3 regions of the Streptomyces sp. NRRL B-3229 genome follow, and region 1 is predicted to be linked to each of the others. Evidence: riboswitches for the same ligand, from Rfam matches in the RefSeq annotation. Region 1 holds a riboswitch; each other region holds the start of a gene.

Region 1 (7,569 bases):
AGTCCGGCGTCGAGGCCACCGTCTCCGTGTACCTCCAGAACAACGGCGCCGACGCCAAGAAGGTCGGCGAGAAGACGGTGAAGGGCTCCAAGAAGGGCACCATCATCACCTTCGCGGAGGACTGGGCGCCCAACGCCGAGTACCGCATCCACGTCGAGGCCCTGCCCTACATCAAGGGCGAGGACATCAAGCCCAACATGATCACCCCGGCGACCGCCTGCAAGACGGAGGACACGCCGACTCCGACGCCCACGCCCACGCCCACCCCGTCGGAGACGGCCACCACTCCGGCCGAGGACACCCCGACCCCGACCGAGACCCCCTCGGCCTCGGAGGGCACCACCGCTCCGGCCACCGTCGAGAGCAACGCCCCGTCGGCCGCGGCCGGCGACTCCAACCTCGCCGAGACCGGCGCCAACTCCAACACCGGCCTGATCGCCGGCATCGCGATCGCGCTCGTGGCGATCGGCGGCGGCGCGGTCTTCTTCGGCCTGCGCCGTCGCGGAGCGAGCAGCTCCCGCTGACGCACACAGCAGTACGGCGGCCCGCCCTCTCAACGGGGGCGGGCCGCCGCCTTGTTCGCCGGAGACCTTGTTGACCTGAGGCCTTGTTCACCTGAGGCCTTGTTCACCTGAGGCCTTGTTCACCTGAGGCCTTGTTCACCTGAGGCCTTGTTCACCTGAGGCCTTGTTCGCCGGAGGCCCTTTTCACCGGGTGCTCCGCCGGCGCCGGGTTCACCCGAAGCTCGCGCGCTCCAGCCAGAACTCCAGCAGCTTGCGCTCGCCGAGCACCTCCAACCCGGGGCTGTCCAGCGGCAGTCGGCGGTAGAAGGCGAGCATGACGGAGGTCAGCGGCCCACGCAGCGCGACGGTGGCCTTCTCGTGCCCGCGGCGCCAGTCGATGACGTCCTCGGTGAACCGGATCAGCCACTCCGCGTTCAGCTCCGCGCCCGTGTCGGTGGCGTGCAGATGGATGCTGCGCCCCGGGCCCCGCAGCTCCCGAGACTCGTCGTCCGGCATGGTCCGCTGCGCGAACGCCACGATCTGTAGCCACTCGTCGATGGCGTCGGCGGCGATCTCCGGGGCGACCTCGTAGGGCCGACCGGCGGCGAGCGTGGCGTCGGCGCGGTGGACGGTCAGCTCGTGGACCATCCGCCGGGCCCAGAACCCGGAGCTCGGAACCCCGGCCCAGGACCACACCTCGGTGTCCGGCCCGGCCTCCCGCAGTGTGGCGACGAGTGCGTCACCGGTCTCGGCGAGCCACGCGTCGAGGTCACCCGCGTCCTCGGGCCCCTCCCCCAACGGCACCTGGTCCTCGGGCACTTCCTCCCGGGCCCGGGTCCGCACCATCAGCTCCGCCCAGCGCAGGGCACCCCCGGTGTGCCGCACCAGCCGCTCCAAGGACCAGTCCGGACACGTCGGCACGGTCACCGACAGATCGGCCCCGGAGGTCACCACGGCCCGCAACAGACCCACCTGGTGGGCGATCTCGTCGCAGTAGCGGTCGTGTGCGAGCAGCGTCATGCCGGGCACCCTATGTCCGCTCGCGCGGGCCGTGCGCGACAATTTCAGCCGCGTCGGCCCGGCACGACGGCTCCGGCCACCTGGACCCAGCACACCGATCGGCCAGGTTCACCCCAGCACGACGATCTCCCCCGCGTCGAAGCCCACCCCCACCGCGTCCCCGACCTCCGGCGCCTCGCGCAGGGCGCACGCGGCCTCCAATCGGGGTCCGTCGTCCGTGGGTTGCAGGTGCACGGCGACATGGGTGCCCTTGAAGGTGCGTGCGGCGACCGTGCAGGGGAGCCCCTCGTCGGCCGGCACCAGTCGCACACCCGCGGGCCGCACCAGCACGCTCCGGACTCCCTGCGCGGCCCCTGGCGGCACCGGGACCTTGCCCCACACCGTGTCCGCCGCCTCGCCGGTCACGGTCCCCTCCACCACGTTCTCGAAGCCGAGGAAACGGGCCACGAACTCGTCCACCGGCCGCTGCCACACCTCGAGCGGCGTACCGGACTGGGCGATCCGCCCGTCCCGCATCACCACCACCCGGTCGGCGAGGGCGAAGGCCTCGCTCTGGTCGTGGGTGACCGCGAGCACCGTGGTGCCCAACCGCCCGAACAGCTCGCGCAGTTCGACGACGAGCCGCTCCCGCAGCGAACGGTCCAGCTGCCCGAGCGGCTCGTCGAGCATCAGCAGCCGGGGCCGGGGGGCGAGCGCCCGGGCCAGCGCGACCCGCTGCTGCTCACCGCCGGAGAGCGAGGCGACGGCCCGGCGGGAGGCGCCCGGCAGACCGACGAGGTCGAGCAACTCCCGTACGCGCTCGCCCTGCTGGGCCTTCGGGACGTCATGCATCCGGAGTCCGAAGGCCACGTTGGCGCCCACGTCCCGCTGCGGGAACAGCTGGTGGTCCTGGAACATCAGCCCCACCCCGCGCCGGTGCGCGGGCACCCCGGCCTGGTCCCGCCCGTCGAGCAACACCCGCCCCGCGTCGAGCGGTTGCAGGCCGGCCACCGCCCGCAGCAACGTCGACTTGCCGCTGCCGCTCGGTCCCAGCACGCACACGACCTCGTGCTCGGCGACCTCGAGCCCGACCCCGTCGAGCACGGCCCGCCCGCCGAACCGTACCGTCGCGTCCGCAAGGCTCAGCAGCATCAGAACTCCCCGGTCCGGTCGGTCCGCAGCCGTTCGAGGACCAGCAGCGCCACCGCGCACACGATCATCAGGATGGTCGAAAGGGCCATCGCCTGGCCGTAGTTGAGGTCACCGGCGCGGCCCAGCAGCCGGGCCACGGCGACCGGCAGCGTCGGGTTGTCGGGCCGGGCGATGAAGACGGTCGCCCCGAACTCGCCCAGCGACACGGCGAACGCGAACCCCGCCGCGATCAGCAGCGCCCGCCGCACCATGGGCAGGTCGACCTCCCGCCACACCCGCCAGGGCGAGGCCCCGAGCACGGCCGCCGCCTCCCGCAGCCGGTGGTCCACGGCCCGCAGCACGGGCAGCATGGTCCGGACGACGAACGGCACCCCGACCAGCGCCTGCGCGAGCGGCACCAGGATCCAGGACTGTCTGAGGTCCAGCGGCGGCTCGTCGAGGGAGATCAGGAACCCGAAGCCGACGGTCACCGCGGACACCCCGAGCGGCAGCATCAGCAGCGCGTCGAAGCCCCGTACCCACCGCCCCGCGTCCCGTCGCGTCAGGGCGGCCGCCGCGAGCCCTCCGATCAGCACCGCGATGGCGGTCGCGGCGAGGGCGTACTCCAGCGAGTTCCCGATCGCCTCGATCGGCGCGACGAGGAAGACCCCGCCGTCGCTGTGGGTCAGCGCCCGGTAGTAGCCGAAGTCGGGTGCGCCGAGGGAGCGTTGCACCAGCACGGCGAGCGGCAGGACCAGGAGGACGGCGACGACCGCGAGGACCCCGGCCAGCAGCCCCCACTCCCCTGCGCCGCGCGGGCGCCGGGCGGTGACGGACGCGTCCACGAGCCGGAGCGCGCTCTCCCTGCGCCGTACGGTCCACGCGTGCAGGGCGAGGACCGCGCCCACGGCCACGAACTGGATGATCGTCAGCACGGCGGCCGTGGAGAGGTCGAAGATCTCGGAGGTCTGGCGGTAGATCTCGACTTCGAGGGTGGAGAAGGTCGGGCCGCCGAGGATCTGGACCACACCGAAGGAGGTGAAGGTGAACAGGAAGACCATCAGCGCGGCGGCGGCCACGGCGGGCCCGAGCGCGGGGAGGGTGACCTTGCGCCAGGCGGTGAGCCGGGAGGCGCCCAGCATCCGCGCGGCCTCCTCCTGCCGGGGGTCCAACTGCGCCCACAGTCCACCCACGGTCCGTACGACGACCGCGTAGTTGAAGAAGACGTGCGCGAGCAGGATCGCCCACACCGTGGTGTCCAGCCGTACGCCCCACCACTCGTCCAGCAGCCCGCCCCGGCCGACCAGCGCCAGGAACGCCGTACCGACCACGACCGTCGGCAGCACGAAGGGCACGGTGACCACGGCCCGCAGGATCTGCTTGCCGGGGAAGTCGAAGCGCGCGAAGACGTATGCGCCGGGGAGCGCGACCAGCAGCGTGAGCGCGGTGGAGACGAGCGCCTGCCAGGTGGTGAACCACAGGACGTGCCGGATGTCCGGCTGGCCGAGGACGTCGGTGATCCGGCCGAACTGCCAGTTCCCGTCCGTGTCGAGGCCACGCTTGACGATCGCGGCGACAGGCCAGGCGAAGAAGACGGCGAAGAACGCGACGGGCGCGGCCATCAGGCCGAGCCGTGCCGCCGCGCCCCTACGGCTCACTTGAGGACGAGCGAGGTCCACGACTTGACCCAGTCGTCACGGTGTTCGGCGATCTTGGCCGGGTCCATGGTCTCGGGATCCTTGGCCTGCGGACCGTACTTCGTGAACTCGGCCGGCACCTGGGCGCCCTGCACCACCGGGTAGACGAACATGTTGAGCGGCATGTCCTGCTGGAACTCCTTGGTGAGCAGGAAGTCCAGGAACGCCTTGCCGCCCTTGGTGTTCTTGGCGTTGCTGAGCAGCCCCGCGTACTCGATCTGCCGGAAGCAGGTACCGTCGGCGACCCCGGTGGGCGCGGTGGCCGGCTTCGGGTCGGCGTAGATCACCTCGGCGGGCGGCGAGGAGGCGTAGGAGACGACGAGCGGCCGGTCGGCCTTGGCCTTCTTGCCGCCGGCCGACCCGGAGAACTCCTCGTTGTAGGCCTGCTCCCAGCCGTCGACGACCTTGACGCCGTTGGCCTTGAGCTTCTTCCAGTAGCCCTGCCAGCCGGCGTCCCCGTACTTCGCGGCGGACCCGAGAAGGAAGCCGAGGCCCGGCGAGGAGGTGGAGGCGTTCTCCGTGACGAGGAGGTTCTTGTAGGCGGGCTTGATCAGATCGTCGTACGACATTGGCGGCTGGAGCTTGTGCTTGCTGAACCACGCCTTGTCGTAGTTGACGCAGATGTCGCCGGTGTCGATGGGCGTGACCTTGTCCCCGTCGACGCGGTACCCGGCCTGGATGGTGCCGGCGCCCTTCGCCTCGTACGACTGGAAGAGGCCGTTGTCGAGCGCGCGGGAGAGCAGGGTGTTGTCGACGCCGAAGAAGACGTCTCCCTGCGGGTTGTCCTTGGTGAGGATGGCCTTGTTGACGGCCTGCCCGGCGTCGCCGTCCTCCAGGACCTTCACCTTGTAGCCGGACTTCTTCTCGAAGTCGGCGAGGACGCCCTTGGAGACGGCCCAGGAGTCGTGGCTGACGAGGGTGACGGTCTTGGAGCCGGTGCTGCCGGAGTCGGAGGAGGACGAGGACCCGCACGCGGACAGCGTGACGAGACCGAGGCCGACGACGGCAGCGAAAAGCTTCTTGTTGTTCACGGTGATGACCGAACTTCCTACCCAGAATGACCTGGGCGAGGTTCAGAGGGTCTGCGGCCCGATTGCCGCACTCTCAGCGCTGTGGCGCTCCCCTGTCGGATATGAAGGTGTACGTACAGTCGCCAGACTACCGCTCGGTGGCCGCGAGCTGGCCACAGGCCCCGTCGATCTCCTGGCCACGGGTGTCCCGGACGGTCACCGGCACGCCGTGCGCGGCGATGGCCTCGACGAAGGCCTTCTCGTCCTCGGGCCGCGAGGCGGTCCACTTGGAGCCCGGGGTCGGGTTCAGCGGAATCAGGTTCACGTGCACGGGCTTGCCCCTGAGCAGCCGCCCGAGCCGGTCACCACGCCAGGCCTGGTCGTTGATGTCCCGGATGAGGGCGTACTCGATGGAGAGCCGGCGCCCGCTCTTCTCGACGTACTCGAACCCGGCGTCGAGGACCTCGCGCACCTTCCACCGCGTGTTCACGGGGACGAGGGTGTCGCGCAGCTCGTCGTCAGGAGCGTGCAGGGAGATGGCGAGCCGGCACTTGAACCCTTCGTCGGCGAACCGGTGAATGGCGGGCACGAGCCCCACGGTGGACACGGTGATGCCGCGCTGCGAGAGTCCGAGCCCGTCGGGGGCGGGGTCGGTGAGCGCGCGGATGGACTGCGTCACCCGCTTGTAGTTGGCGAGCGGCTCGCCCATGCCCATGAAGACGATGTTGGAGAGCCGCGCGGGTCCGCCCGGCACCTCCCCGTCCCGGAGCGCCCGCATCCCGTCGACGATCTGGTGCACGATCTCGGCGGTGGACAGGTTCCGGTCAAGACCCGCCTGGCCGGTGGCGCAGAAGGGACAGTTCATCCCGCAGCCGGCCTGCGAGCTGATGCACATGGTCACCCGGTCCGGGTACCGCATCAGCACCGACTCCACGAGCGTCCCGTCGAACAGCCGCCACAGCGTCTTGCGCGTGGTCCCCTGGTCGGTCGACAGATGCCGTACGACGGTCATGAGCTCCGGAAGCAGCGCCTCCTGGAGCTTCTCGCGCGAACCGGCGGGGATGTCGGTCCACTCCGCGGGGTCGTGCGCGTACCGCGCGAAGTAGTGCTGCGAGAGCTGCTTGGCTCGAAAAGGCTTCTCCCCGATCCCGGCCACCACCTCCTTGCGCTCGGCAGGAGTGAGGTCAGCGAGATGCCGCGGCGGCTTCTTGGCTCCGCGGGGGGCGACGAAAGTGAGTTCTCCGGGCTTCGGCATAACCCGTCCAGTGTCGCAGATCCTCGCCCGGTACCCGGGCCGGACCGGGGTGGGGGTGGTCACCCGTGGGTACCGACTGTCGACGTTGGCCGACTTCGGACGGCCCAGAGATAGTGCGGGATTACGCGTTGGCCCGGCTCGGCAACTGCGAGACGGATGCAGGCATGGCCGACGACAGGATCGTCGCCGACCGGATCATCCTCGGCCTGAGGACGCTGCGTGATCACCTCGACTGCTCTGTGCAGGAAGCCCTCGACGGCTACGTCGCACGCTACGAGGTGCTGCGACCCAAGGGACGTAGACACCGATGTTGTCGCCGCCGTTGGCGAAGGTCACCGCGGCCACCTCCAGTGGCTTGGGACCGCCTTCCCTCGCATCCTCCTCGTCGTCCTCCCCGCGGTGGCGCCATGCCTGCCACGCGGCCTTGATGCCGAGAGCCAGCGGAAGCAGGCCCAGGTAAGGAATCGCGCTCTCCGGCAGGAACGTCGCGCCGAACGCGGCGGCGACGGAGACGGCGAGGATCGCTACGAACCCGAGGTACTGGCCGACAACCACACGGCGTGTCGACCCGCGGTGTCCGGCACCCTGAGCGAAGAACAGCGCCAGGACCAGGATGTCGTCGATATTGGTGACGGCGAACAGCCCGGCTGCCTGACCGATGATGCCCAGGCCCACCCCTGGACCGTCCTTCCCGTCGATGCGTACGGGTGACCGTATCCGGCGAGGAACGATGTCATCTCGCGCCCATGGCGGCCGCACCCATCACGTGGCTCGCCACTCACAGGATCCATGCACCGAGGGCCGCGACCGCCGCGCCGACGACGAGGAAGCACCCGGCGGTGAGGGTGACCGGGAGTACCTGGCCGCGGCGGCGGGAGGGGTCCAGGCCGCGCCATGTGCTGATCGCCGCGTACAGGCCGATGAGAGCGATCGCACAGCCGATGGCGAGGGCGAGGAAGCCGAAGAAACCGGAC
Region 2 (7,569 bases), on a different contig from region 1:
GGCGCCCGCGCGGCACTTGTCGACGAAGTGGGAGACGTCGGTGTCCCAGTCCGCGGAGCGCGGGTGCATCTCCGGGAAGGCGGCCACGCCGACACAGAAGTCGCCCGACTCCTTGATGAGCTGGACGAGTTCGGCCGCGTAGGTCAGGCCCTGCGGGTGGGCCAGCCAGTCGCCCATGGGGTCGCCGGGCGGGTCGCCGCGCACGGCGAGCATGTTGCGGATCCCGGCGTCGGCGTACTGGCCGATGATGTTGCGGAGTTCGGCGATGGAGTGGTTGACCGCGGTGAGGTGGGCGACCGGGGTCAGGGTGGTGTCCGCGACGATCTGCTCGGTCTCCTTGACGGTGCCCGCGCGGGTGGACCCGCCGGCGCCGTACGTCACGGAGACGAAGTCCGGGGCGACCGCCTCGACCCTCCTGAGCGCGCTCCACAGGTTTCGCTCACCCTTGGGAGTCTTGGGCGCCGAGAACTCGAAGGAGTACGTCGTCTTGCCCGTGGCGAGCATGTCGCGCACGGTGCGTGCGCGGTCAGTCCTGGTGGATGCGGTTCCGAGGGCCATACCGGAAGGTTAGTCAGGGGGCGGCGACCACCCAACCTGATCCGGGAAATTTGCCCGGATTGTCGACTTGTTGTCCATCCCTCGGACACCTGGAGCGGTTACAACGCGTGCCGGACCCGCTTCGCGAACTCCGCGGCGGCCGCGCCGGGGTCGTCCGCCTCGGTGATCGCCCGGACGACCACGACCCGGCGGGCCCCGGCCTCCAGGACCTCGTCGAGGTTGCCGAGGTCGATGCCTCCGATGGCGAACCAGGGACGGTCGGTGCCCAGGGCCGCGGTGTACCGGACCAGGTCCAGGCCGGGGGCGTGCCGGCCGGGCTTGGTGGGGGTCGGCCAGCACGGGCCGGTGCAGAAGTAGTCCACACCCTCCTGCACCGCGGCCGCGGCGGCCTCCGCCTCCGCGTGGGTGGAGCGGCCTATCAGGACGTCGTCGCCGAGGATCGCCCGGGCGGCGGGGACGGGGAGGTCGCCCTGGCCCAGGTGGAGGACGTCGGCGGCGGCCGCGTGGGCCACGTCGGCCCGGTCGTTGACCGCGAGCATCCTGCCGTGGCGGGCGCAGGCCTCGGCGAGGACCGTCAGGTGCTCCAGTTCCTCGGCCGCCTCCATGCCCTTGTCCCGCAACTGCACGATGTCGACGCCGCCGGCCAGGACGGCGTCCAGGAACTCGGGAAGGTCGCCCTGGCGCTTGCGGGCGTCCGTGCACAGGTAGACACGGGCGTCGGCGAGCCGGGTGCGGGCGGTGTCGGGCATGCGGGAACTCCCCCGGGATTCGGCGGTGTACGGGCCGTGCTCGACCGCGGCCGCGGCCTCTGTGCGGGCCCGGCCCGTACGCCGGTGCTGTCAGGTCAGACGGCGAGCGCCTGGGCCCGGCGCTTCACCTCCGTGCCGCGATTCTCGCTCAGGGCCTGCGCGGGGGTGCCGGGCAGGCTCTCGTCGGGGGTGAAGAGCCACTCCAGCATCTCTTCGTCGGTGAAGCCGTCGTCCCTCAGGAGCGTCAGGGTCCCGGCCAGCCCCTTGACCACCTTCTGCTCGGCCCCGTCGATGAAGGCGGCGGGGACGTGCAGCGCGCGGTTCTCGCCACGGCGTACGGCGATGAGCTGGCCCTCCTTGACCAGCTGCCGCACCCGCGTCACCTCGACGTCGAGCAGCTCCGCGATGTCGGGGAGGGTGAGCCAGGCGGGGACGAGTGCATCGATCTTTGCGTCAATCTCGGTCACGGGATTAAGCGTGCCATCCCGCACTGACAGTCGGAAGCCGGGGCGCCTCCGGCGGGGGACACAGGGCGAGATGCCGGGTGCCACCGAGAGCTCCCGAACGAGCTCCCGCCCCCTCCCGGGCCGGGGTCCGGCAGGCCGGCTACCTCGCCGCCGCCTTCAGCGGCCTCGCCGGGTCCGCCAGCAGGTCCGGGTCCATCTCGGTGCCCGCGTCGATCAGGCGGCGGCCCTGCGCCAGGTCGCGGGGGCGGCCGACCGCCAGGAGGGCGACCAGGCGGTTGTCCCTGAGCCAGCACACCGACCAGGCGGGGCCGGACGGCTCACCGCGCCACAGGGTCGTGTCGGCGGACGTGTGGTGGCCGGCGTACTGCACGAAGCGGCCGAACTGCTCGGACCAGAAGTACGGGACCGGGTCGTAGACCGCGGAGGTCTCGCCCAGGACGGCCGCGGCGACCGTGCGAGGTCCCTGAAGGGCGTTGTCCCAGTGGTGGACCATCAGCCGTTCGCCGTAGCGCCGCGAGGGGAAGGAGGCGCAGTCGCCGACCGCGTAGACGTCCGGCGCGGAGGTGTGCAGCCGTTCGTCGGCGACGACCTCGCCGTGCGCGCCGAGCTCGATGCCGGAACCGGCGAGCCAGGCCGTGGCGGGCCTGGCGCCGATACCGACCACGACCGCGCCCGCGGGCACCCGGGATCCGTCGTCCAGGACGACCTCGCCGGGCTCGACGCGCACCACGCGCGCGTGGGTGCGCAGATCGGCGCCCGCGTCGGCGTACCAGGACGTCATCGGGGCGGCCACCTCCGCGGGCAGCGCGCCGGCGAGCGGCCGGTCGGCGGCTTCCACGACCGTGACCGCGCAGCCCGCCTCGCGCGCGGCGGTGGCGAACTCGGCGCCGATCCAGCCCGCGCCGACGACCACGATGTCGTGCTGCCGGGCGAGCACCGGGCGCAGGCGTTCGGCGTCGTCCAGGGTGCGCAGCAGATGCACGCCGGGCACGCCCTCGGTGCCGGGCAGCCGGATCGGCTCGGCGCCGGTGGCGAGGACCAGGACGTCGTACGGCACGGGCCCGGCCTCGGTGTCCAGCTCGTGCGCGTCCGGGCGCACGCCCAGCGCCTCGCGGCCGAGCCGCAGTTCGATGCCGAGGGCCTCGAAGTCCACGTCGAAGGCGGAGCCCTCGGCCTTGCCCAGCAGGACCGCCTTGGAGAGCGGCGGTCGGTCGTAGGGCTGGTGGGGCTCCGCGCCGATCACCGTGACGGTGCCCTGGAAGCCCCGTTCGCGCAGGGCGACCGCGGTCTGCACGCCGGCCATGCCCGCCCCGACCACGACCACCCGCTGCTGCGCCTGTGTCTGCTCGGTCATTTGATCACCCTAGCCACCTGACGTTCAGTCAGTCAGGAGTCGTGCCGAGTGAGCTGCTCCACAATGCTGGTCCCGCTGCCGGACTGCGACTCCCACTGCCAAGTCTCCTCCAGCCGCACCCTGCCGTCGGGCAGGTCGACGACCATGGAGACGCAGTGGCCGGAGGACGTCGTCCCGTCGTGCTTGAGCTGGACGTAGCGGAAGTCGAGGCGGTCTCCCGCGCGCGTGCCGACCAGATGCCCGCGGACCACGTCACCGCCGGCGTACTCGGCCCAGATCTCCCCGTCCTTCTCGTGGTACGTGAACCGGGTGCCGGTGCCCACCTGACCTGGGGCCTGGTCGGCGACCGGGGCGAGGACGAGGTTGTCGAGCGAGCGTGCCACGGAGAGAGGCTCCCTTACTGAGACGTACGGGGTCGGGCTAGGGTGGCCAACGTAGAGCACTCGCGGGAGCCCGGACGCACCGGGCTGAGAGGGAGGCTGGCCGGCCTCCGACCGTACGAACCTGATCCGGGTCATGCCGGCGAAGGGAGGGGCTGGACGCCCATGTCCTCACGTACGTCAGACGTCCTCGTCGTCGGGGGCGGCATCATCGGCCTGGTCACGGCCTGGCGGGCCGCGCAGCGCGGTCTCCGCACGGCCGTGGCGGACCCGGAACCGGGCGGCGGGGCCGCCCAGGTGGCCGCCGGGATGCTGGCCGCGGTCACCGAACTGCACTACGGCGAGCAGACACTGCTCGGCCTGAACCTCGCCTCGGCCCACCGCTACCCCGACTTCGCGGCCGAGCTCACCGAGCTGACCGGCCACGACCTCGGCTACCGCAGGTGCGGCACGCTGGCCGTGGCCCTGGACGCCGACGACCGCGCCCATCTGCGCGAACTGCACGCGCTCCAGCGGCAGTCGGGCCTGGAGTCGGAGTGGCTGTCGGGGCGCGAGTGCCGCCGCCTGGAGCCGATGCTCGCACCGGGGGTGCGGGGCGGGCTGCGGGTGGACGGTGACCACCAGATCGATCCGCGCCGCCTCACGCGCGCGTTGCTGGCCGCGTGCGAGCGGGCCGGTGTGGTGTTCCACCGCGTGTGGGCGGAGCGCCTGCGGATCGTCCGGGACCGGGCCGCCGGGATCACCACGACGGACGGCGGCGCACTGGACGCGGGCCAGGTCGTGCTCGCCGCCGGGAGCCTGAGCGGCCGTCTGGACGGGGTCCCCGAGGCCGTCCTGCCCCCGGTGCGGCCGGTGAAGGGCCAGGTGCTGCGCCTGACCGTGCCACCCCGGTACGCGCCCTTCCTGAGCCGTACCGTGCGGGCCGTCGTGCGCGGCAGCCATGTCTACCTCGTGCCGCGCGAGAACGGCGAGCTGGTGATCGGCGCGACCAGCGAGGAGCTGGGCTGGGACACCACGGTGACCGCGGGCGGGGTGTACGAACTGCTGCGGGACGCGCACGAACTGGTCCCCGGCATCACCGAGCTGCCGCTGACGGAGACCCGCGCGGGACTGCGCCCGGGCTCCCCCGACAACGCTCCCCTGCTCGGCCCGACGGACCTGCCCGGCCTGCTGCTCGCCACCGGGCACTACCGCAACGGCGTGCTGCTGACCCCGGTCACCGGGGACGCGATGGCCCATGTCCTTGCGACCGGTGAACTCCCGGAGGTGGCCCGTCCGTTCACCCCGGGTCGGTTCCTTCGGCGGGTGGAGCAGCCGGCATGAACATCTCCGTCAACGGGGAGCCGCGCCGGTTCGCTCCCGGTACGGCTCTCGACACCGTCGTACGGGCCCTGACCGCGGCGCCCTCCGGGGTCGCCGCCGCGGTCAACGAGACCGTCGTGCCGCGCACGCAGTGGCCCTCGACGCCCCTCGCCGAGGGTGACCGCGTGGAAGTCCTCACCGCCGTCCAAGGAGGCTGACCCATGGCCGACGATCCCTTCGTCATCGGCGGTACGCCGTTCTCGTCCCGGCTGATCATGGGCACGGGCGGGGCGCCCAGCCTGGACGTCCTGGAGCGGGCGCTGGTCGCCTCCGGGACCGAGCTCACGACGGTCGCGATGCGGCGGGTGAATCCGTCGGTGCACGGCTCCGTGCTGTCCGTCCTGGAGCGGCTCGGCATCCGGGTGCTGCCCAACACGGCGGGCTGCTTCACGGCCGGCGAGGCCGTCCTCACGGCCCGTCTCGCGCGCGAGGCGCTCGGCACCGACCTGATCAAGCTGGAGGTCATCGCCGACGAGCGGACCCTGCTCCCGGACGGCGTGGAGCTGCTGGACGCGGCGGAGACCCTGGTCGACGACGGCTTCACGGTGCTGCCGTACACGAACGACGACCCGGTGCTGGCGCGCCGGCTGGAGGACGTGGGCTGCGCGGCGATCATGCCGCTGGGCTCCCCGATCGGCTCCGGGCTCGGCATCCGCAACCCGCACAACTTCCAGCTGATCGTCGAGCACGCGCGGGTGCCGGTGATCCTGGACGCGGGGGCGGGTACGGCGTCCGACGCGGCCCTGGCGATGGAGCTGGGGTGCGCGGGGGTGATGCTCGCCTCGGCGGTGACACGGGCGCAGGAGCCGGAACTGATGGCGCAGGCGATGCGGCACGGGGTGGAGGCGGGCCGGCTGGCGTACCGGGCGGGGCGGATCCCCCGTCGGCACTTCGCGGAGGCGTCGTCCCCGGCGGAGGGCCTGGCCGCACTGGACCCGGAGCGGCCGGCCTTCTGAAGCGGATCCGGAGGTCCCGGCAGCTGAACCGACCCGGACCGCCCGGCTCTGAACATACGTTCGACCCCGGACTCGGGCAGGTGCGACCTCCGTCACAGCTCGGCTCCAGTACCGCTCCTGTTCCGGCCGAACCGGATCGGCTGTCAGCCGTGGCTCGTAGACTCGCTGCGTGGATACGACCCTTCAGGACCCGCTGGTCGGGCAGGTGCTCGACGGCCGCTACCGCGTGGACGCGCGGATCGCGGTCGGCGGGATGGCCACGGTCTACCGTGCCCTGGACACCCGTCTGGACCGCGTGCTCGCGCTCAAGGTGATGCACCCCGCGCTCGCGGCGGACGGGATTTTCGTCGAGCGGTTCATCCGGGAGGCCAAGTCCGTCGCCCGACTGGCCCACCCCAACGTGGTGCAGGTCTTCGACCAGGGCACCGACGGGTCGTACGTCTATCTCGCCATGGAGTACGTGGCCGGCTGCACCCTGCGTGACGTGCTGCGCGAGCGCGGGGCGCTGCAACCGCGCGCCGCCCTGGACATCCTGGAGCCGGTCCTGGCCGCGCTCGGCGCCGCGCACCGCGCCGGGTTCGTGCACCGGGACATGAAGCCGGAGAACGTCCTCATAGGGGACGACGGCCGGGTCAAGGTCGCCGACTTCGGGCTCGTACGGTCCGTGAACAACGTGACCAGCAGCTCCGGAGCGGTCCTCGGCACCGTCTCCTACCTGTCACCGGAACAGATCGACCGGCCCCACACCGCCGACGCCCGCGTCGACGTCTACGCCTGCGGTGTCGTCCTGTACGAGATGCTGACCGGCAGCCAGCCGCACGAGGGAGAATCCCCCGCGATAGTGCTCTACAAGCACCTCCACGAGGACGTTCCGCCCCCGTCGGCCGTGGTCCCGGGGCTGCCGTACGAACTGGACGCGCTGGTGGCCTCGGCCACCGCCCGCACCCCGGAGCTGCGCCCGTACGACGCGGTGGCGCTGCTCGCGCAGACCCGTGAGGCGCACGGCAGGCTGAGCGACGCCCAGCTGGACATGGTGCCCCCGCAGGCGCTCCCGTCGGAGTACACCGGCGCCGAGAACCGTACGAGCGTGATCCCGCGCTCCCTGACCGTGCCCCGGCTGCTCCCGGTCAACGAGGACGAGCCGGTCCACCACCGCACCAGCGTCCTGGAGACCCCACCGCCCCCGCCCCGGCGCGGCCGTGCCTCCGGTGGCCGTTCCCGGCGCGGCCCGTTCCTGGTCGTCGCCGCGGTGCTGCTGGCGCTCGGCCTCGGTGCGGGCGTCTGGTACATCAACTCCGGCCAGTTCACCCGGGTCCCGGCCCTGCTGGCCAAGACCGAGGCACAGGCGCGCGACCGCCTCGACGAGGTGGGACTGGAGACCGGCAAGGTCACCTACGCCTACAGCGACACCGTCAAGCGCGGCACCGTGATCAGCACGGACCCGGGTGTGGGCAGCCGCATACGGAACAACGACTCCGTGGCGATCACCGTCTCCAGGGGCCCGCAGACGGTCAAGGTGCCCGATGTGGACGGCGACGCGCTGGGCACGGCGCGCAACCGGCTGAAGGCCGAGGGGCTCCAGCCGGGCATGGTCACCCGGGAGTTCAGCGACGACGTCCCCAGGGGCCTCGTGATCAGCACCGACCCGTCGGGCGGCACCACCCTGCGCACCGGCTCGGCGATCGCCCTCACCGTCAGCAAGGGCGCCCCGGTCGACGTCCCGGACGTCACCGGCGAGGACCT
Region 3 (7,569 bases), on a different contig from region 1:
CCGTCATCCATCCCGCCGACGGACTCCAGGCTGCCCCCGACCACGAGGGACTCGCGGCGGACGGCCCCGGTCCGCTGTTCGTCGTCGGTGACGTCCACGGTTACCTGGACGAACTGATGGCCGCACTCCACGAGAAGGGTCTCGTCGACGCGGCGGGCAACTGGTGCGCGGGCACCGCCCGGCTGTGGTTCCTCGGCGACTTCACCGACCGCGGACCCGACGGAATCGGCGTCATCGACCTCGTGATGCGGCTGTCCGCGGAGGCCGCCGCGGCCGGCGGCTACTGCAAGGCCCTGATGGGCAACCACGAGCTGCTGCTCCTCGGCGCCAAGCGGTTCGGCGACACCCCCGTCAACTCCGGCGCGGGCACCGCCACCTTCCAGGCGGCCTGGCTGCTCAACGGCGGCCAGAAGACCGACATGGACCGCCTCCAGGACCATCACCTCCAGTGGATGTCCCGCCTCGACGCGGTCGAGGAGGTCGACGGCCACCTCCTCGTCCACTCCGACACCACCGCGTACCTCGACTACGGCGACTCGATCGAGGCGGTCAACGACACCGTCCGCGAGACGATCACGCGCAACGACGCGGACGAGGTGTGGGACCTGTTCCGCAAGTTCACCAAGCGCTTCTCCTTCCGCGACGAGGGCGGCGCAGACCATGTGCGCTCGCTGCTCGACACCTACGGCGGTGTCCGTATCGTGCACGGCCACAGCCCGATCCCCTATCTGCTCGGCGAAGTGGGCTCCGAAGAGGGTGAGGACGATTCCGGCCCGGTGGTCGAGGGACCGCACGTCTACGCCGACGGACTCGCCATCGCGATGGACGGCGGAGTGACCATGGCCGGAAAACTGCTGGTCCAGCAACTTCCCCTGGACATCTGACGGTTCACGGGGCAGTCGTTGCCCCCTGGTGGAGTGACCGGAGACCGCGCAGGCCAGGGGCCAATTTCTGGAAACCCCCTGTCACCCTGTGCCGTAGCAGCTCTACCATCTGGTTATCCGTAGCAGGCTCCCCTCCGTTTCTGCCCGACGGCTCGTTGGCATGCGAGCCCCAAGCCCTACGGAGCATCGGGGGATGCACATGAACAGCGTTCCGCAGCACCTGCACAGCGAGGACCGCCAGGAGTACGAGCGGATCCTCGATGAGGCGCTGCGCTCCGCACCACACCGTCCCGAACTGGCCGCTGTCGGACAGCGGCTGAATCCCGAACAGCTGCGCACCATGGCGCTGAACGCCACCGCGATCATCACGGCGGCCGCGGCGACCGAGTACCAGCACTACGTGAAGGTCCGCGAGGAACAGCGCCGCCCGGCGCCGTCCACCCTGTCGTCCGTGCACGAACCCGGCCCCGCCGAGTCGGGCAGCGGTGCGATGGGGCTCGCCACCACCATGGGAGAGGTCGCCGAGACCGCCGGTGCGGGCGCCGTCGCCGTCGCCGCCGTTCTGACGCCCGTTCTCGCCGGGATAGCCGCGGCGATCTTCCTGCTCGTGGGCTACATCCTCCAGATGCTCAGCCCGCCGCCGGCGTTCGCCCACGCCATGATCACCATCGGATGGGTGTTCGGCGCTCTGACCGCGGCCGCGATCCTGGTCGCCGCGGGCGGCCTGCTGATCACCGCCCTGCGCAACCGCCCCTCGCCCGACACGGCGTACGGCGAACTCACCGGGGAGGTGGCACGGGCCAAGGACGCCTGGCGGGAGGCCCTGCTGGAACGCGGCCTGCTGCCCTTCCTCAGAGATGCCCTGGCCGACCCCGGCTCCGCCTCACTGCACCACACGGCACCGCCGGCCCCGACCAGCCGCATGCCCAGCCTGGGCTACGACCGCCCCGGGTTCAGCAGCCCGGACGACGGAGCCTCCGGTGCCCGCCCGAGCTTCACCAGCCCGGACTACACGAGCCCGGACTTCGGGGGGCCGGAACACCAGCCGGACTGACACCGCCCGGCAGAGCCCCTCGGCTTGCGTTCCCAGCACGTGCCCACGACGTGCCCACAAGGGGAGCGCAAGCCGGATGCGGGGTGAGGCGGCACACGGGGTGAAGCGCGGGCGCCCCCTGCCACCGCCCTCATCGAATCCGCACGTACGTCCGGGGCCGCCTCGGGCTCGTCCTTCGACGAGTCGCTGGTGGACCACCTCAGCAGCTGCCCCTCACGGGAGATCCTGGCGTACGCCGAGCGCTTCGACGAAGTGCACGACGCTCTGTACCGCTGGGATGCCTGGGCGGCGGCCTGTCTGATCGACGGCGGCTGCGCCGGCCGACGGGCAGGGCATCGAACTCACGCACCTGGAGGGGACTTCGACTTCGACGACCTGGAGGAGATGCATCGCCGTCTCCCCCGGCGGCACGACTCTTCCTCGCGGAGCGCGACTGACTCGACGAACAGGGCGGCCCGCGACGCCGCACAGTCGCGGGTGCGGACCGTCCTGTCGGCGCGGGACTACTCCGCCAGCGGCAAGTACACCCGGTTCCCGCTCGCCGCGAACTCCTTCGATTTCTGAAGCATTCCCTCGGCGACCTCCTCGGGCGAGGCCCCTTCGGCCGCCGCCCCGCCGAACCGCTCGTTGATGCTCTGGCTGATCTTCATCGAGCAGAACTTCGGTCCGCACATGGAGCAGAAGTGGGCCGTCTTGGCCGGCTCCGCCGGGAGGGTCTCGTCGTGGAACTCACGAGCCGTGTCCGGGTCCAGGGCGAGGTTGAACTGGTCCTCCCACCGGAACTCGAAGCGGGCGTCGGACAGGGCGTCGTCCCAGTCCTGCGCCCCGGGATGTCCCTTGGCCAGGTCCGCCGCGTGGGCAGCGATCTTGTAGGTGATGACACCCGTCTTGACGTCTTCCCGGTTGGGCAGACCCAGATGCTCCTTGGGCGTGACGTAGCAGAGCATCGCCGTACCCCACCAGGCGATCATCGCCGCGCCGATGCCGGAGGTGATGTGGTCGTACGCAGGAGCGACGTCGGTGGTCAGCGGACCGAGCGTATAGAAAGGAGCTTCATCGCAGATCTCCTGCTGAAGGTCGATGTTCTCCTTGATCTTGTGCATCGGGACATGTCCCGGGCCCTCGATCATGGTCTGTACGTTGAAACGCTTGGCGATCGTGTTGAGTTCCCCGAGCGTCCTCAACTCCGCGAACTGCGCCTCGTCGTTGGCGTCCGCGATCGATCCCGGCCTCAGACCGTCGCCCAGCGAGTAGGTGACGTCATAGGCGGCGAGGATCTCGCACAGTTCCTCGAAGTTCTCGTAGAGGAACGACTCCTTGTGGTGCGCGAGGCACCAGGCGGCCATGATCGAACCGCCGCGCGAGACGATCCCGGTCTTGCGGTTCGCCGTCAGCGGTACGTACGGCAGCCGCACGCCCGCGTGGACCGTCATGTAGTCCACGCCCTGCTCGGCCTGCTCGATGACCGTGTCCTTGTAGATCTCCCAGGTCAGCTCCTCGGCCCGGCCGTCGACCTTCTCCAGCGCCTGGTAGAGCGGCACCGTGCCGATCGGGACGGGGGAGTTGCGCAGCACCCACTCACGGGTGGTGTGGATGTTGCGGCCGGTGGACAGATCCATGACCGTGTCGGCGCCCCAACGGGTCGCCCAGGTCATCTTCTCGACCTCCTCCTCGATGGAGGACGTCACCGCGGAGTTGCCGATGTTGGCGTTGACCTTCACCAGGAACCGCTTGCCGATGATCATCGGCTCGATCTCCGGGTGGTTGACGTTCGCGGGCAGCACCGCACGCCCCGCCGCGATCTCCTCACGCACCACCTCGGGCTCCACGTTCTCCCGGATGGCCACGTACTCCATCTCCGGTGTGATCTCCCCCCGGCGGGCGTACGCGAGTTGGGTGACCGCGCTGCCGTCACGACTACGCCGTGGCAGGCGAGGCCGGCCCGGGAACACCGCGTCGAGGTTGCGCAGGTTGCCGCCGCGGGGAGAGGTGTGCTTGATCCCGTCGTCCTCCGGACGCACGGGACGGCCCGCGTACTCCTCGGTGTCCCCGCGGGCGACGATCCAGTTCTCCCTGAGCGGGTTGAGCCCCCGACGGACATCGGTCTCGGTGAGCGGATCGGTGTACGGGCCCGAGGTGTCGTACAGCGTCACCGACTGCCCGTTGGTGAGGTGCACCTGGCGGACCGGCACCCGCAGGTCGGGGCGCGAGCCCTCGACGTACGCCTTGTGCCAGCCGATGGACTTCCCGGCCTCCGTCGGGGGTTGCGTGGGGTGCTGTGTCGAGCTTTCACCCTGAATGGACGGTTCGTCCTGGTTGGAGGCAGGCGTGCGTGCGTCCTTGATGGTCATGAGACCTACTCCCTACGCCGGCATTACCCGGTAACAGGTTCGGCGGTCGACGCAGCGGCTTCCGTCTGCCGACGTTTCGTGGGGAACGTCACTCTCGCGTGAGGACGTTCCACGTGAAACATCGCTGGGACGGAGGTCAGCGCCCTCTCAGCCCGGTGCTCCGAGCTCCCGCGTGTACAAAGGTGCCACCACGCTAGCGTCAATTCGGGCGCGGTGAACAGGGGGCCCCATTCGTTCTTGCGATGATCGGGCGGTGACCACGACACATCAGCCTCCGTACCCGCCTCCCGAGCCGCAGCGCCGACCGGGCTCCGGAAACGGCCCCGGTGACGGGCCGGGACGCGGGCCGGGCGGCGCTCCGGGCGGCGACGCGGCGGACGCCAACGGTCGTATGGGCGCGTCCGATTCCGGGGGCTGGGACGCTTTCGGGCGCGGGCAGGCGCCGGGGCGTGGGCAGGGATCTGGCCAGGGGCTTGGCCAGCGGCCTGGTCAGGGGCCTGACCAGGCGCAGAGTCCCGGGCAGGCGGGTCCTGGGCGTGCTCCGGGCTATCCGCAGGGATACGGGCCGGGGGCCGGCCGGGAGCAGGGGCCTGGCCCCGCGTATGGGTCCAACGGCCTCAGCGAAGGCTTCGGTGGCGGCCACGACCGTGGCGAGGGTTTCCAGGACAGGCAAGGTCACGGCGAGGGCTTCGGTGGCGACCGCGGTCACGGCCGGGGCGAGGGCTTCGGGGGCGGGCACGGCCAAAGAGAGGGCTTCGGGGGGCACCACAGCCACAGCCGCACCCACGCCCCCCATGACGGTCACGGACACCATTCCGGCGCGCCCGGACACGACCACGGGCACGGCCACGCGGACGGCGGCGGAGGCGATGGAGGCAACGGCGGCGGCAACGGCGGCGGCGGTGGCGGTCACTCTCACGGCCACAGTCACAGCCACGGCCCGGCGACCCCCGTCTCCAAGCACCTGCGCAAGGTCATCGCAGCGATCCTGATCCCCTTCGCCGGGGCTGTCGTCGTCGGACTCGCGGTGCTGTGGCCCGGTGGCGCCCCGGCGCACCAACGTACCGGGGTCGGTTTCGACCGGCAGACCCAGCAGGCCACGGTCACCACAGTCGTGAGTGTCAGCTGCAAGTCGGTGAACGCCGGAGGGGAGACCCCGACCGGGGACACCTCGACCGCCGAGGGCTCCTCGGCCGAGCAGCAGGCGAAGGGCACCTGCAAGAAGGCGACGATCCGGGTCGACACCGGCGACGACAAGGGCCGTACCTTCACGGAGATCGTCCAGCCGGACCAGTCACGGCAGCTGCACGAGGGCGAGAAGGTCGTGGTCGCGTACGAGCCCTCGGCGCCCAGGGACCTTCAGTACTCGGTCGCCGACGTCAACCGCAGGTTCCCGATGGGACTGCTCGCCGGCATCTTCGCGCTGGTCGTCGTGATCGTGGGGCGGTTGCGCGGTGTCATGGCGCTGGTCGCCCTGGCCGTCAGTTTCCTGCTGCTGAACTTCTTCGTGCTGCCCGCGATCCTCCAGGGCTCGAACCCGCTGGTCGTGGCGGTGGTCGGGTCCAGCGCCATCATGCTGATCGCCCTCTACATGTGCCACGGTCTGTCGGCCCGGACGTCCGTGGCGGTACTGGGCACGCTGATCTCCCTGTTGCTGATCGGCGTCCTCGGCTCGCAGTTCATCGGCTGGGCCGCGCTGACGGGCAACACGGACGACAACACCGGTCTGATCCACGGGCTGTATCCGTCGATCGACATGAGCGGTCTGCTTCTCGCCGGCGTCATCATCGGCTCGCTCGGTGTCCTGGACGACGTGACGGTGACCCAGACGTCGGCGGTGTGGGAACTGCACGAGGCCAACCCGGCGATGGGCTGGCGAGGCCTCTACCGGGCCGGTATCCGTATCGGCCGCGATCACATCGCCTCCGTCGTCAACACCCTCGTGCTCGCCTACGCGGGTGCCGCACTGCCGCTGCTGCTGCTCTTCTCGATCGCCCAGTCCAGCGTGGGCACTGTCGCCAACAGCGAGTTGGTGGCGGAGGAGATCGTGCGCACCCTGGTCGGCTCGATCGGCCTGGTCGCCTCGGTTCCGGTCACCACGGCTCTCGCGGCCCTGGTGGTCTCGGCCGACCGGCCGGGGGCGGAAACAGCGGGGGCAGGGGCAGGGGGGGCCGCGGCCGCACCTACGGCACCGGCACCCGCACCGGCGACAAGTGTGAGCGCAGGGACAGCCGAAGCCCGCCCGACTCCGGCCCGTGGCGGGAAGGGTCGCCGCCGCAGGCACTGAGAGACCCCGACAGCCCGGCAGACCCGTACAAAGGCAGGCGTGCGGCTTCCCGCCGTACCGGGAAGATCACGTCGGGCTCCACCAACGGGTCACCGCTCAAGACGTCATCGGCCGCCGCCCTCGTCGGCAGAAGCGTTCCTTCGCCCTCCCACTCGAAGGTGAAGCGTTCCGCCCAGTTCACGACCGCCTCGCCCGCCCGGCGTCAGCCCGCGCTCTGCTCCTCCGCCAGGATCCGGTCCAGCGCCTCGTCGAGATGCGCGTCGAAATCGGCCATCGCAGCCTCCTGCCCCAATGGCACCAGCTTGTCGGTGCGGTCGAGAAAAGCGATGACCGGCGCCGTCGACGAACGGAACAACGCCTGGTCGCCACCGACCTGAAGCCTGATCAGCAGATCCCCCAGCGTGTCGGGACCGGCGGGCGAGACCCGTACGTCGCCCTCCCCGCAGGGCCGCCCCACTCCGTCGATCAGCAGCTCGCGCCCGAAAGCCCAGGTGACCGGGGCATCACCCGGGAGATGGAAGGTCAGCCGGACTGCGTAGGGATCCTCGGTCTCGTAGCGCAGCTCCACCGGGATGCGGAAGGAGAGCTCCTCCGACACCAGAAAGCTCATCATGACCTCTGCCTGTACGGACTCGCGCATCGCCTACCCCGTCATCTGCCTTCGTATGGCCGGGAATGATCCCTCTGACCCTGGTGGCATCTTGCTGAACGTACACAACAGATCACAAGGAGTGAGTTTTCAGATACTGATAGAGATCGCGAGCGAACCCATCCGGAGCCCGACTTCCTCTTGCAATTGCTGGGTGGCGGCCCACAACCGGTCGGCTTGATGAACGGGAAGGGAGAGGGCCATCGTTGCCGCAGCGTTACCCAACGTGATCGGAATCGCAGCGCACACCGTCCCCAGCGCGTACTCCTGACGCTCGATCACCGGCTGCATCCGGCCGACCCGTTCGAGCCGTCGAAGCAGGCTGTGGTGGTCGCGCACGGTGT

Evidence for each region. Region 1 has a riboswitch for thiamine pyrophosphate ahead of IF54_RS0107350 (thiamine ABC transporter substrate-binding protein). Riboswitches for the same ligand answer to the same signal wherever they lie in the genome.
Region 2: another riboswitch for thiamine pyrophosphate. It lies ahead of thiO (glycine oxidase ThiO); the one in region 1 lies ahead of IF54_RS0107350 (thiamine ABC transporter substrate-binding protein).
Region 3: another riboswitch for thiamine pyrophosphate. It lies ahead of thiC (phosphomethylpyrimidine synthase ThiC); the one in region 1 lies ahead of IF54_RS0107350 (thiamine ABC transporter substrate-binding protein).

Annotation. Positions count from the first base shown of each region.
Region 1 is NZ_JOGP01000004.1:124,612-132,180, forward strand. It holds gene IF54_RS0107330 (LAETG motif-containing sortase-dependent surface protein) at 1-524, shown strand, start outside; gene IF54_RS0107335 (maleylpyruvate isomerase family mycothiol-dependent enzyme) at 735-1,523, opposite strand; gene IF54_RS0107340 (ABC transporter ATP-binding protein) at 1,632-2,654, opposite strand; gene IF54_RS0107345 (ABC transporter permease) at 2,654-4,255, opposite strand; gene IF54_RS0107350 (thiamine ABC transporter substrate-binding protein) at 4,288-5,361, opposite strand; TPP riboswitch at 5,358-5,465, opposite strand; gene rlmN (23S rRNA (adenine(2503)-C(2))-methyltransferase RlmN) at 5,489-6,595, opposite strand; gene IF54_RS0107360 (cadmium resistance transporter) at 6,791-7,270, opposite strand; gene IF54_RS0107365 (hypothetical protein) at 7,374-7,569, opposite strand, start outside.
Region 2 is NZ_JOGP01000008.1:409,386-416,954, forward strand. It holds gene metF (methylenetetrahydrofolate reductase [NAD(P)H]) at 1-558, opposite strand, end outside; gene thiE (thiamine phosphate synthase) at 657-1,307, opposite strand; gene IF54_RS0116130 (Rv2175c family DNA-binding protein) at 1,403-1,774, opposite strand; gene IF54_RS0116135 (NAD(P)/FAD-dependent oxidoreductase) at 1,914-3,128, opposite strand; gene IF54_RS0116140 (hypothetical protein) at 3,161-3,511, opposite strand; TPP riboswitch at 3,564-3,676, shown strand; gene thiO (glycine oxidase ThiO) at 3,674-4,831, shown strand; gene thiS (sulfur carrier protein ThiS) at 4,828-5,028, shown strand; gene IF54_RS0116155 (thiazole synthase) at 5,032-5,826, shown strand; gene pknB (Stk1 family PASTA domain-containing Ser/Thr kinase) at 5,996-7,569, shown strand, end outside.
Region 3 is NZ_JOGP01000009.1:188,617-196,185, forward strand. It holds gene IF54_RS0117235 (metallophosphoesterase) at 1-884, shown strand, start outside; gene IF54_RS0117240 (membrane protein) at 1,078-1,938, shown strand; gene IF54_RS0117245 (DUF4240 domain-containing protein) at 2,071-2,502, shown strand; gene thiC (phosphomethylpyrimidine synthase ThiC) at 2,442-4,289, opposite strand; TPP riboswitch at 4,282-4,471, opposite strand; partial or broken gene IF54_RS39640 (YibE/F family protein) at 5,083-6,576, shown strand; gene IF54_RS0117260 (SsgA family sporulation/cell division regulator) at 6,779-7,216, opposite strand; gene IF54_RS0117265 (IclR family transcriptional regulator) at 7,316-7,569, opposite strand, start outside.